DNA from 3 places in the Halomonas sp. DP3Y7-2 genome. Region 2 is predicted to be linked to each of the others. Evidence: predicted binding sites of a transcription regulator. Region 2 holds the regulator's gene; each other region holds the start of a gene.
What was found. The regulator FNR, encoded in region 2, switches genes on or off when oxygen is low (the NO sensors DNR and NnrR bind a similar motif). The targets are predictions, from matches to a motif close to TTGATNTANATCAA.
Positions count from the first base shown of each region.

Region 1: the regulator FNR is predicted to act here: its motif matches at 1,490-1,503, upstream of yegQ (tRNA 5-hydroxyuridine modification protein YegQ).
Region 3: the regulator FNR is predicted to act here: its motif matches at 1,703-1,716, upstream of pflB (formate C-acetyltransferase).

Region 1 covers NZ_JAHVKJ010000008.1:521,320-525,597, forward strand. The annotation lists gene queE (7-carboxy-7-deazaguanine synthase) at 1-510, opposite strand, end outside; gene queC (7-cyano-7-deazaguanine synthase QueC) at 503-1,216, opposite strand; gene yegQ (tRNA 5-hydroxyuridine modification protein YegQ) at 1,663-3,015, shown strand; gene KUV45_RS11930 (SRPBCC family protein) at 3,224-3,634, shown strand; gene KUV45_RS11935 (GGDEF domain-containing protein) at 3,637-4,278, opposite strand, start outside.
Region 2 covers NZ_JAHVKJ010000007.1:296,818-301,095, reverse strand. The annotation lists gene KUV45_RS08280 (heavy metal translocating P-type ATPase) at 1-347, shown strand, start outside; gene ccoS (cbb3-type cytochrome oxidase assembly protein CcoS) at 344-583, shown strand; gene KUV45_RS08270 (sulfite exporter TauE/SafE family protein) at 593-1,279, shown strand; gene fnr (fumarate/nitrate reduction transcriptional regulator Fnr) at 1,438-2,178, shown strand; gene ttcA (tRNA 2-thiocytidine(32) synthetase TtcA) at 2,460-3,383, opposite strand; gene KUV45_RS08255 (hypothetical protein) at 3,598-3,837, opposite strand; gene KUV45_RS08250 (3'-5' exonuclease) at 3,923-4,278, opposite strand, start outside.
Region 3 covers NZ_JAHVKJ010000012.1:20,930-25,207, forward strand. The annotation lists gene htpG (molecular chaperone HtpG) at 1-1,524, shown strand, start outside; gene pflB (formate C-acetyltransferase) at 1,923-4,199, shown strand.

The DNA.
Region 1 (4,278 bases), on a different contig from region 2:
GTGATCGAACTGCATCGCTTCAAAGGCCTCCGGCGGCGCCTCGGCCTGGGGAAAGACCAGCTTCAGCTCGTCACCATGGCGCTGCGCCAGCGGGGCGGCGCCCTTGGGACTGACGCACAGCCAGTCGATGCCCTCCGGGGCCGGAAGCGTGCCGTTGGTTTCGACGCCGATCTCGAAGCCCGCCCTGTGCATGGCCTCGATCAGCGGTGTGTCGAGCTGCAGCAAGGGCTCCCCTCCGGTAAACACCACGTAGGGAATGACCCGGGAATCGCTGTGGGGCCAGAGTGAGGCGAGGTGAGCGGTCAGCGCCTCTGCAGTGGAAAATTTCCCACCGTTCTGACCGTCCGTGCCGACGAAATCGGTATCGCAGAAGTGGCATTGTGCGCTCGCGCGGTCCTGCTCACGACCGGACCACAGGTTGCAGCCAGTAAAGCGACAGAACACGCTGGCCCGCCCGGCCTGTACGCCTTCGCCCTGCAAGGTATAGAAGGCTTCCTTGACGCTATACATCCTGCGTGGCTCCGACTGCCGGTTGGGCGTCTGCTGCTGCAGCATAGGCCAGCGGATCCGTGACTCCCTGGGCCGCGAAGGCGGCGAGGCGCTCACGGCAGCTGCCGCAGCGGCCACAGGCCAGTGGGCGTCCCTCGTAGCAGGTCCAGGTGTGGCGGTAGTCCAGGCCCATGGCAAGCCCATCGGCGAGGATGTCGCTCTTGCTGGCATTGAGGTAGGGCGCGTGTATGGCCACCGGGGAGAAGTTGGCGATGGCGGCCACGTCGTTCATCTTGTGCACGAATTCCGGGCGACAGTCTGGGTAGAGCACGTGATCACCACCATGAGCCCCGTAGTCCACGCGGCTGGCGCCAATATTCACCGCCTTGGCGATGGCCAGTGATAGCAGCACCATGTTGCGGTTCGGGACCACCGTGGCACTCAGGTTGTCCTCGGCGTAGTCCCCGTCGGGCATGGCGCGGGCCGCATTGGTCAAGGCGGAGTTGTCGATCAAGCCGTGGATGGCGGTGATGTCGACCACTTGATGGGGAATCTTCAATTCCTGGCACACCTGCCGCGCCACCTCGAGTTCACGGGCGTGACGCTGCCCGTAGTCGAAGGACAGGGCATGTACCTTGAGGCCCTCGCGAAGGGCGCGATGAAGAACGGTATAGGAATCCATGCCACCGGAGTAGATCACCACGGTGGTGGCGGGAGTAGGGCTCATGCTGAATATCTCGAGTCGGAGAATTTGGGGGAGGCGACTCGTTGTCGCCAGGGGCCGGGGTCCGGTCCGGCTAGATGCCATGGGCAATGTCGCTGCCTGACTTGAGTGGCTTAAATGCTTAAGTCGCTTAAGTGCTTAAGTTGCTTAAGTTGCTTAAGTGCTTGGGCGGCTCAAGTGTCAGCGAGACACGCCGGCGCTGGAGCAGTCTCTCGCCAGCACCTGCCTGTGGCGCCGTATAGGGTACCGAAAGGTGGGGAACAAGGCCAGGCACCTTTGATGCCGATCATTTGCGCCTCGTCAATATCGCACGTTCCCTGGCATGGCATGCTGCCGGGCCCGCACTGCGGTGTCTGAGCTGTAGAAGGAACCAGGATGTCTAGCCAGGCCTGGCTAGACATACGCACCGCGTGTTGCCTTGACCATCACCCCTGACGAGAATCGCCACCATGCATGCCCCTGAACTGCTGTCCCCGGCCGGCACCTATCGCCATATGCGTTTCGCCTTTGCCTACGGTGCGGATGCGGTCTACGCGGGTCAGCCCCGCTATTCGCTGCGGGTGCGCAACAACGACTTTGGCTTGGATAATCTGCTACGTGGTATCGAACACGCCCGCAGCCGGGGAAAACGCTTTTACGTGGCGTCCAACATCGCCCCGCATAACGCCAAGCTGCGAACCTACCTCGATGACATGGCGCCGATTGTCGAGGCGTCACCCGACGCACTGATCATGTCCGATCCAGGCCTGATCATGATGGTGCGGGAGCGCTGGCCCGAACAGCCCATTCACCTGTCGGTGCAGGCCAACGTGGTCAACCACGCGGCGGCCCGGTTCTGGCAGGCCCAGGGGATATCCCGGATCATCCTGTCACGGGAGCTGTCCCTTGAGGAAATCGCCGAGATTCGCGCCGAGTGTCCGAGTCTCGAAATCGAGACTTTTGTTCACGGGGCGCTGTGCATCGCCTACTCAGGCCGCTGCCTGTTGTCCGGTTACTTCAATCGCCGAGACCCCAACCAGGGGACCTGCACCAATGCCTGCCGCTGGCAGTACCAGACTCACGCGGCCACCACGGATGACTGTGGCGACCTGGTGCCGACCAGCGCTCAGCCGTCGGTGTTGATCGAGGACCCGCAGCGCTCGGGGGAGCTGATGCCGGTCCATGAGGACGAGCACGGCAGCTACATCATGAATTCCAAGGACTTGCGAGCGGTCCAGCACGTGGCAAGGCTAGTCGAGATGGGCGTCAGCTCGCTGAAGATCGAAGGACGCACCAAGTCTCCCTATTACGTTGCCCGCACCGCCCAGGTCTATCGTCGTGCCATCGACGATGCCGTGGCGGGACGGCCGTTCGACAGGCGACTGATGGATGAGCTCGAGAACCTCGCCAATCGCGGCTATACAGAAGGCTTCTACCGCCGTCACGTACACGACGAGTATCAGAACTACGAGCGCGGGCACTCGATTGGCGTGCACCAGCAGTTTGTGGGGGAGGTGCTGGGCATGGAGCGTGAAGGGTGGCTCGAGGTTGCCGTCAAGAACCGCTTCGAAGTCGGGGATGGGGTGGAGTTGATGCTGCCGACCGGCAATCGGCGCTTTACCCTAAAGGCAATGATGTCGTCCAGCGGTCGTCCCCTGGAGGTGGCGCCTGGCGACGGGCACCGCGTGCGCCTGGCGTTGGAGGGCGAGTCATTGAGCGCTGCGGCGCGCAGCCAGGAGGCGCTTGGCTTTGGGCTGCTGCTGAGGGATCTTCCCGCTGCTCGCCAGGGTGCCGTACCTTTACAGGAAGACGTGCAACCCTGATGCTGGGGCTTGTACGAAAAGTGCCTGCGCTTGGTGATACGGCGTTAAAAATCAACTTAAAATGCTCATTTACACCTCGTAAACTGCGCTTTCTCACCGATGTTTGCCTTGTCTAACCTTCGCTCGTCGACTTTTCGGACAAAGCCTCGGGCTCAAGTGGCGCCACGGGTTGAGCGGGCGCCGGGACTTTCTGGCTCAGGATGCTGCCATGGCCACCATTGAACATAGCGCTGTTCTCGCCGCGCCACCGGAGCGGGTGTTCGCCCTGCTCGAGAACGTCGAGGACTTCGCCGACTACTCCGACCTGATCACCTCGATCGAAGCCTTGGGAGATGATCGTTACCGCTGGCACGTTCACGCGGTGGCGATGGACTGGACCTTCGATGTGCAGGTGACCGAGAAGTCGGCACCGTACCGGCTGGCGTGGCAATCGGTCGATGGGGTCAGCAATGAAGGGCGCTATGACCTTGAGCACGTGGAAGAGGGCACCCGGGTCAGTCTGACCATCGACTATCGGATACGCAATCGCCTTCTCGAGAAGGCGGTCAACCGAGCCGCCAAGCCGCTGGTCAGCAAGGTCAGCGCCCAGATCCTCGAGCGTGTCGAGGCTCGCCTGTGACGTCAGATCTGCTCCTCGACCCCCTGGTCGCTGGCCTCGCTGTCGTGCTGGATGCGGGCGCGCCCTGACGCCTTGGCACCGTACATCTGCTTGTCGGCTGCGGCGATCAGAGCCGCTGCATCGGTGCGCGGCATCTCGGGTAGCCACTGCGCGACGCCGATCGATGCGGTGACCTGCAGCGGCCGCTGTTCCACGCTGGCCATCGGTTGTCGGGCCAGCCATTGCTCGATGCGTCGTGCGACCTCAAGTGCGCCGGACGCTGGCGTGCCCGCGAGGGCGATCACGAACTCTTCGCCACCGTAGCGCGCGGCAAGGTCGTTGGCCCTGACGGCATCGCGCAGCGTGGCGGCTACGTTGACCAGCACGATATCGCCGATGCGGTGGCCATACTGGTCATTCAGCTGCTTGAAGTGATCAAGATCGATAAACAGAAGCGACAGCGGACGACTCGTGGAGTAGGCCTCATGCAGCATGGTGCCGAGGCGCTGTTCCAGGGCGGCTCGGTTGGCAAGTCCCGTCAGCGCATCCGTGGTCGCCTTTACGTCCAGGGCCTCGTTGTCACGCTTGAGCGCGGTCAGCTGGGTTTCACGATGATGCAGCTGTTCGACCAGGTGGAGCGTCAGTCCATGCAGCTGCTGTTTCCC
Region 2 (4,278 bases):
ATGTGCCCGTTCTGGCCGGGGCGGACCTCGCCATTGCCGTTGCTGGCGCCAGTGACCTGACACGCACTCGCGCCGACCTGATCTTGCTCGGCGAGCCGCTGGAGCGTATCGTCCAGGCTATCCATAGCGCACGCCAGACGCGCCGCATCATTCGCCAGAACCTCGCCTGGTCAGTGCTCTACAACGTCGTCGCGCTGCCCGCCGCCGCGTTGGGCTTCGTGCCTCCGTGGCTCGCCGCCATCGGCATGTCGATCAGCTCACTGCTGGTCATAGGCAATGCCCTTCGCCTGAGACGCGCGGCGCCGCCATCACCCTCACGTCTTGCCGTAGCGGCACATGCTCAATGAACATTCTCTATCTGTTGATACCGCTGTCGCTGATCCTGTTGAGTCTCGCGGTATGGGCGTTTTTCTGGGCGGTTCGCAACGATCAATTCGACGATCTGGAGGGTCCTGCCTATCGCATCCTGTTCGAGGACGAAGACCCGCCGACACCGAACCCATCCAGAAAGCCGGCAAAAGAGACGCCGGTCGATGACGCAATAGCCGACGAGCATGATTCCACGCCACCCCCTGGATCCTGAGCAGAACGCATGAACCCAGTAGGTCTAGACCTGCCGCCCGCGATGGCGGCTTTTGTCTTCGGGCTGCTTGGCGGAGCACATTGCATCGGCATGTGCGGCGGTATAATGAGCGCCCTGACCTTTGCCATTCCCCCGAGCATGCGCCACCCTGTTCGTGTAGGAATTTTACTACTTGGCTACAACTCGGGACGTCTGTTCAGCTACTGCCTGGCAGGCGCTATGGTCGCAAGCCTAGGCTCTGTGGTGGCGCTGGCACCGGGCATGCGGGACCTGCTGCAGGTGGTTGCCAGCCTGATGCTGATCACGATGGCGCTTTACATTGCCAACCTGTGGAAAGGGCTACGCTGGCTGGAGGCATTGGGCCAGCGCCTGTGGAGGTACCTGGAGCCAGCAGGACGTCGCCTGTTGCCAGTGGTCAAGCTACCTCAGGCGGTTGCACTCGGAGCCATCTGGGGCTGGCTGCCCTGTGGCCTGGTGTATTCCATGCTGGCATGGAGCATGGCCATCGCAGACCCTGTCCATGGAGCACTACTCATGCTCTGCTTTGGCCTGGGGACGCTGCCGGCACTGGTGACAACAGGGGTTGCTGCGCGCCAACTGCAGAGTTTGCTGGCACACCCTGCCACACGATTTATGGCAGCGGGCATGATTGTCGGTTTAGCCGTATGGAATATCCTACAAATTGTAGGAAATTGACGATCATCATATCGCCGTCAGATTATTGAGGCAAAAGAGGTATATGCACCTTTGACCCAATATCTGCGTGTAGAATAGCGACAATAGCATGCAGCAAGGGTAAGCCAGTTTCCTACATGCCCTGCTCATCATGAACCCCAGACCCACAGGAGCTGCGAATGAGTCCATCGGCCCAAGATCGACGGCGCCCCATGCTACATGAGACTCGTTGCGAGTCCTGCAGCTTGAGCTCCCTGTGCCTTCCGTTGTCGCTGGAGACCGCTGACCTCGAGCGCTTCGATTCCATTATCCGCCGTCATCCTCCGATCAAGAAGGGCACTCGCCTGGTCGAGCAGGGAGATCGCTTCACGAGCGTCTTCGCGGTTCGCTCCGGTAGCCTCAAGCAGATCACCACGGAGGGTAGTGGCGAAGCGCAGCTGACCAACTTCTTCTTGCCCAGTGAACTGGTCGGCCTGGATGGCATAGACGACGGCAGATATCCCGGCAGCGTGGTGGCACTCGAGACCACGACCGTATGTGAGATTCCCTTCGATCGCCTTGACGCCCTGACCCAGACGCTGCCGGAACTACGCGCGCAACTGTTCCGCACCCTCAGCAAGGAGCTGCGCGAGGATCGCCGCATGATGCAGCTGCTGTCGCGCAAGACCGCTGACCAACGACTGGCCTGCTTCTTCCTCGGTCTGTCGGACCGTTTCCGACGCCGCGGCTACTCGCCGTTCAGCTTCCGCCTGTCCATGTCCCGGGCAGATATCGGCAACCACCTGGGACTTGCCGTCGAAACGGTCAGCCGCATTCTGGGACGCTTTCAACAGCAGGACCTAGTGGCGGTCTCTGGACGGGAGGTCAATATCCTGGACCTCGCCTCACTGTCGAACCTGGCTGACACCGACGCCAGCTGATCCGCGGCGCTGACAGGGCCTGCGGCCGACAGCGACCGATAGACGTCGTGCCACGCCACGAGCCCAGCCCCCCCTTAGGTAGGGCGACGATATACCGGCTCCATCAACAAAAGAGGCCGCATCCCAGGATGCGGCCTCTTGCTATCTTATCGGGACGAGCGTTCAGACATTGAAGAGGGCCACTGCGTGATGTGGCCCTAGCTCGCTTCGCGCTTCAGCAGTGCCTTTTCAGCAGTGCCTTTTCAGCAAGGCATGTTCAGCATGGGCTTGTTCAGGGGAGCTTAGTCGGCGTCAACGATATCAATACGCCGAGCCTGGCGATGCGCCTGCACGGCCTCCAGACCTTCAAAGTCGAACAGCTCGCGGTCTGCCAGCTGCGAGGGTGCCACGTTGGTCACGGCCTTGAACATGCTCTCCAGGCGCCCTGGGTGCTTGGCCTCCCACTCTGCCAGCATTTCCTTCACCACCTGGCGCTGCAGGTTGGGCTGCGAACCGCAGAGGTTGCAGGGAATGATCGGAAAGGCCATGGCATCGCTGTAGGCCTGGATGTCCGCCTCGCGGCAGTACGCCAGCGGCCGGATGACAATGTTCTTGCCATCATCGGACAGCAGCTTGGGCGGCATGGCCTTGAGACTTCCCCCGAAGAACATGTTGAGGAACAGCGTCTCGAGAATATCCTCGCGGTGGTGTCCCAGGGCAATCTTGGTCGCACCGATCTCTTCCGCAAAACCGTACAGCGACCCTCGGCGCAGTCGCGAGCACAGCGCGCAGGTGGTCTTGCCCTCGGGGGTCTTTTCCTTCACCACCGAGTAGGTGTCACGCTCGAGGATGTGGTAGTCCACGCCAATGCTGTCCAGGTAGTCCGGTAGCACGTGCTCGGGAAAGCCGGGCTGCTTCTGGTCGAGGTTGACCGCCACCAGGGAGAAGTTCACCGGCGCATTGCGCTGCAGGCTGCGAAGAATCTCGAGCATGGTGTAGCTGTCCTTGCCGCCGGACAGGCATACCATGACCTTATCGCCTTCCTGAATCATGCCGTAATCGATGATGGCGTTGCCGGTCTGACGCCGCAGACGCTTCTGCAGCTTGTTGAACTCGCGCTTGGCCTTGGCCTGGGCGCGCTCGTCGTCAGCTGCCGGGGACGCGGCATCACGACGGTCGAGGACACGGGGATCAAACAGGGAGGCGGAAGCGGGCTGAGCAGACATGGGCAGGGCACATCACGGCTGAAAATGAAGACCCGCTAGTCTATCACTCACGTCCGCCACAGGCGAAGAAGTCAGCAACCACTCACCCCTGCGATTACGCTGGTTCACAACCGCGTGTCCTGGGCCAAGGTGCTTTTGACTAGCCGCCCTGTGACTAGCCGCCCTGTGACTAGCCGCCCTGTGAAGAGAGGACCTGTGACAAGACGACCTGTGGCTAGACGACTTGTAGTGCCAGCAGATAGCGCGCCACCACACCAAGCAACAGCAGCAAGATGCCGAAGCGTTGCCAGGCGTGCTCACTCACCGTCAGCGTCAGACGCTTCTCCCAGAACTTGACCATCCCCCACAGGTCACGGGTGCGGCGATAGTACTGGCAGTAAGCCACCATCACAGCCAACAGGCCAAGCGATAGCAAGGTCGGCTCAAGCAACATCATCAGACCATGAAGGCTCATGCAAAGATCTCCCCATTACGGTGACTACGGCACCTGACACGCCGCTCGTCCCAGGTCACGCGTCGTGACAGCGGCGTGGATGGAATCATCGGGACGACTCGGCCAGCGCGTCGGCGTCCAGCCGCAAATGCATCAGTGCCGTAGTGACGGCATCACCCAATGCGGTATGCCGTCCCATGATCGGCACTCCCAGGCGCTCTGCCAATTGTTCGAAAGTCGGCTGCAGCTCAAGTTCGGGGTGGCTGCGCCGCATCCGCTTGCGGTACTGCTGCGCCACATCGATGGTGGCGTTAGGCAACGAGAAGCCAAACTCCGCCTTGAGATAGCGATCGAGCATGGCCAGGTCAAAGTCGATGCACCACCCCACCAGCGGACGGTTGCCGATGAATTCCAGCAGCGTCTCGAGGGCATCACGCACCGGCATTCCCCCCTCAAGATCTA
Region 3 (4,278 bases), on a different contig from region 2:
GTCGGGTTCTACTCGGGCTTTATCGTCGCCGACGAGATCACGGTGCGCACGCGCAAGGCGGGAGACGCAGCGGATGCGGGCGTCGAGTGGCGTTCGAAGGGCGAAGGTGAGTTTGTGGTGGCCGAGCTTGAGCGCGAGAAGCACGGTACCGAGATCATCCTGCACCTGAAGGATGATGCCAGCGAGTTCGCCGATGACTATCGCCTGCAGAGTCTGGTGCGCAAGTACTCCGACCACATCGAAGTGCCGGTGAAAATGCCGCGCACGGAAAAGGCGACCGACGACGAAGGCAATGAGGTCGACGGTAGTGAAGTCACCACCTGGGAGACCATCAACGAGGCGACAGCGCTGTGGGTTCGTCCCAAGGGCGAGGTGTCGGATGATGAGTACAAGGCCTTCTACAAGCATGTGGCTCATGACTTCTCCGACCCGCTGGCCTGGAGCCATAACAAGGTCGAAGGCAACCTGGAGTACACCAGCCTGCTGTACGTGCCGGGCCGTGCTCCCTTCGACCTGTACGAGCGTGATGGTGCCCGTGGGGTGAAACTGTATGTGCAGCGTGTGTTCATCATGGACGACGCTGAGCAGTTCCTGCCGCTCTACCTGCGCTTCATCAAGGGCGTGCTGGATACCCGCGACCTGTCGCTGAACGTGTCCCGCGAACTGCTGCAGCAGGATCCCAAGGTCGACAAGATCAAGTCCGCGCTGACCAAGCGTGCGCTGGACATGCTGAAGAAGCTGTCGAAGGACAAGGAGGCCTATCAGAGCTTCTGGAACACCTTTGGCGCCGTGTTGAAGGAAGGCCCGGCGGAAGACTTCGCCAACCGCGACAAGATCAGTGGCCTGCTGCGCTTCTCCAGTACTCACACCGACAGCGCCACCCAGGACCAGTCACTGGCCGACTATGTCGAGCGGATGAAAGAGGGTCAGGACAAGATCTATTACATCGTCGCCGACGGCTTCAATGCGACCAAGAATAGCCCCCATCTGGAGATCTTCCGCAAGAAGGGTATCGAGGTACTGCTGCTGCACGACCGGATCGATGAGTGGCTGATGAGCCACCTTACCGAGTTCGATGGCAAGAAGCTGGTCGATGTGGCCAAGGGTGACCTCGATCTTGGTGATGTCGAGAACGAGGAAGAGAAGAAGGCCCAGGAGGAGACCGCCAAGGCCAAGGAAGACCTGGTCAAGCGGGTGAAAGAGGCACTGGGAGACGAGGTCCAGGAGGTCAAGGTCACCCATCGCCTGACGGATTCTCCTGCCTGTGTGGTCCTGCCTGAGCACGAGATGGGCTTCCAGATGCGCCGCATCATGGAAGCGGCGGGCCAGAGCCTGCCGGAGGTCAAGCCGATCCTCGAACTCAACCCGGAGCATGCGCTCGTCGCGCGTCTCGAAGCGGCCGGCGACGAGGGCTTTGCCGATCTCGCCAGGATTCTGCTTGATCAGGCGATTATCGCCGAGGGCGGCCATCTCGATGATCCCGCTGCCTACGTCAAGCGTCTGAATGCCTTGCTCAGCGCCTGACAACAGGCCGGCAGATTGATCGGCGTACCTCTGGGTACATAGCGCCATCGTTGCGCCAGGGCGGCGCCACCTTCGGGTGGCGTCGCCTTTTTATGGCGCGCTCTGCTCGCTGACCCTCTCGCCTGTTTATCCTCCCTGATGCGCTAAATCGCCAGTTGCGCCGCGACCTTATTGGACGCTGATACGGGTCAAGTCCGGGCTGTCCCTCTACTGCTAAAGTCGAATGGTCCCGCTGGGTCAGAGGTTGTCTCGCCCAGCAAGAGCGCTGCATCCACGTCACCATCGAAGTGACGACCGCGCTGCCACCGATCTTCAAGCTTTGCTGCCCCCTCCGATGGATAGAGGGGCGCAGTGAATCTGCACTAGTTTCGTATTTCCTTTTGTTGAGGGGCAAGTCGATGAAAGAGCAATTCGCACAGGCGTGGGAAGGGTTTGCGGGCACCGCGTGGAAAGAGGGGGTCAACGTACGCGACTTCCTGCTGGCCAACGTGACGCCCTATGAAGGCGACGAGCATTTTCTGGTGGCAGAGCCCGCCACGAGCACCCGCGCACTGTGGGACCGGGTCATGGAGGGCATCAAGCAGGAGAATGCCACCCACGCGCCGCTGGACTTCGACACCTCGCTGGTGTCCTCCATCACCGCCCATGACGCCGGCTACATCGATGCGTCTCTCGAGACCATTGTCGGTCTGCAGACCGAGGCACCCTTGAAGCGGGCCATCATGCCCAATGGTGGGATCAAGATGGTGGAAGGGTCCTGTCAGGCCTACGGCCGCGAGCTGGATCCGCAGGTGAAGAAGATCTTCACCGAGTTTCGCAAGACCCATAACCAGGGCGTGTTCGATGTCTACACCCCGGACATCCTCAAGTGTCGCAAGTCCGGCGTGCTGACAGGACTCCCTGATGCCTACGGACGCGGCCGCATCATCGGTGACTATCGCCGGGTCGCGCTTTACGGTGTCGACTTCCTGATGGCCGACAAACAGGCCCAGTTTGCTTCTCTGCAGTCACGCTTTGAACAGGGCGATGATCTGGAGGCGGTCATTCAGCTGCGTGAAGAGGTCGCCGAGCAGTATCGTGCGCTGGACCAGCTGAAAGAGATGGCGGCCAAGTACGGCTTCGATATCTCGGTGCCGGCCACCACGGCTCAGGAAGCCATTCAGTGGACCTACTTCGGCTACCTGGCTGCGGTGAAGTCCCAGAATGGCGCGGCCATGTCGCTGGGGCGTACCTCCAGCTTCCTCGACATCTACCTGGAGCGCGATCTGAGCCATGGAGTGATCGATGAAGTGGGGGCCCAGGAGCTGGTCGACCACTTCATCATGAAGCTGCGCATGGTGCGCTTCCTGCGCACGCCTGAGTACGACGAACTGTTTTCCGGCGACCCCATCTGGGCGACCGAGTGCCTGGGGGGCATGGCCCAGGACGGACGCACGCTGGTCACCCGTACCAGCTTCCGTTTCCTCAACAGTCTGTACACCATGGGCCCAAGTCCTGAGCCCAACCTGACCGTGCTGTGGTCAGAGCAGCTGCCAGAGGGGTTCAAGCGCTACTGCGCCAAGGTGTCTATCGACACCTCGTCGATCCAGTACGAGAACGACGATCTGATGCGCCAGGACTTTGCCTCCGATGACTACGCGATTGCCTGCTGCGTGTCCCCCATGGTGATCGGCAAGCAGATGCAGTTCTTTGGCGCTCGTGCCAACCTGGCCAAGACGCTGCTGTACACGATCAACGGTGGCGTCGATGAGAAGCTCAAGATTCAGGTGGGGCCAAAGAGCGAGCCGATCCGTGATGAGGTGCTGGACTTCGATGACGTCTGGCAGCGTATGGATGGTCTGATGGACTGGCTGGCACGGCAATACGTCACCGCGCTGAATGCCATCCACTACATGCACGACAAGTACAGTTACGAAGCGGCCCTGATGGCGCTGCATGATCTTGACGTCAAGCGCACCATGGCCTGCGGTATCGCCGGGCTATCGGTGGCGGCGGACTCACTGTCCGCGATCAAGTATGCCACCGTGCGCCCAGTGCGCGACGAAGACGGTGTGGCGGTGGACTTCAAGATCGACGGTGACCACCCGTGTTTTGGCAATAACGATGCACGGGTTGATGATATCGCCTGTCAGCTGGTGGAAGTCTTCATGAACAAGATTCGCCAGCTCAAGACCTACCGTGGCGCCGAGCCTACCCAGTCTGTGCTGACCATCACCTCCAATGTGGTCTACGGCAAGAAAACCGGGACTACGCCGGACGGGCGTCGCGCCGGCGAGCCTTTCGCGCCGGGAGCAAACCCGATGCATGGACGTGACACCAAGGGGGCCGTGGCGTCGCTGACGTCGGTGGGCAAGCTGCCCTATGCCCACGCCAAGGATGGTATCTCGTACACCTTCTCGATCGTGCCCAAGGCGCTGGGCAAGGACGAAGGCACGCAGCGTGGCAATCTTGCGGGCTTGATGGACGGCTATTTCCACCACAGTGATCGCCAGGAAGGTGGCCAGCACCTGAACGTCAACGTGCTCAACCGCGAGATGCTGGAAGACGCCGTGGTCCATCCCGACAAGTACCCGCAGTTGACGATTCGGGTGTCCGGCTACGCGGTGCGCTTCAACTCGCTCACCGCAGAACAGCAGCGGGACGTGATCAGCCGTACCTTCACCGAGACGCTCTAGGGCGCACTGACCAAGACTCGCCCTGAGGCCGCGACAGCGGCCTCCCTCTGGCTCCGGGAATTTTCCCCGGAGCCCTTTT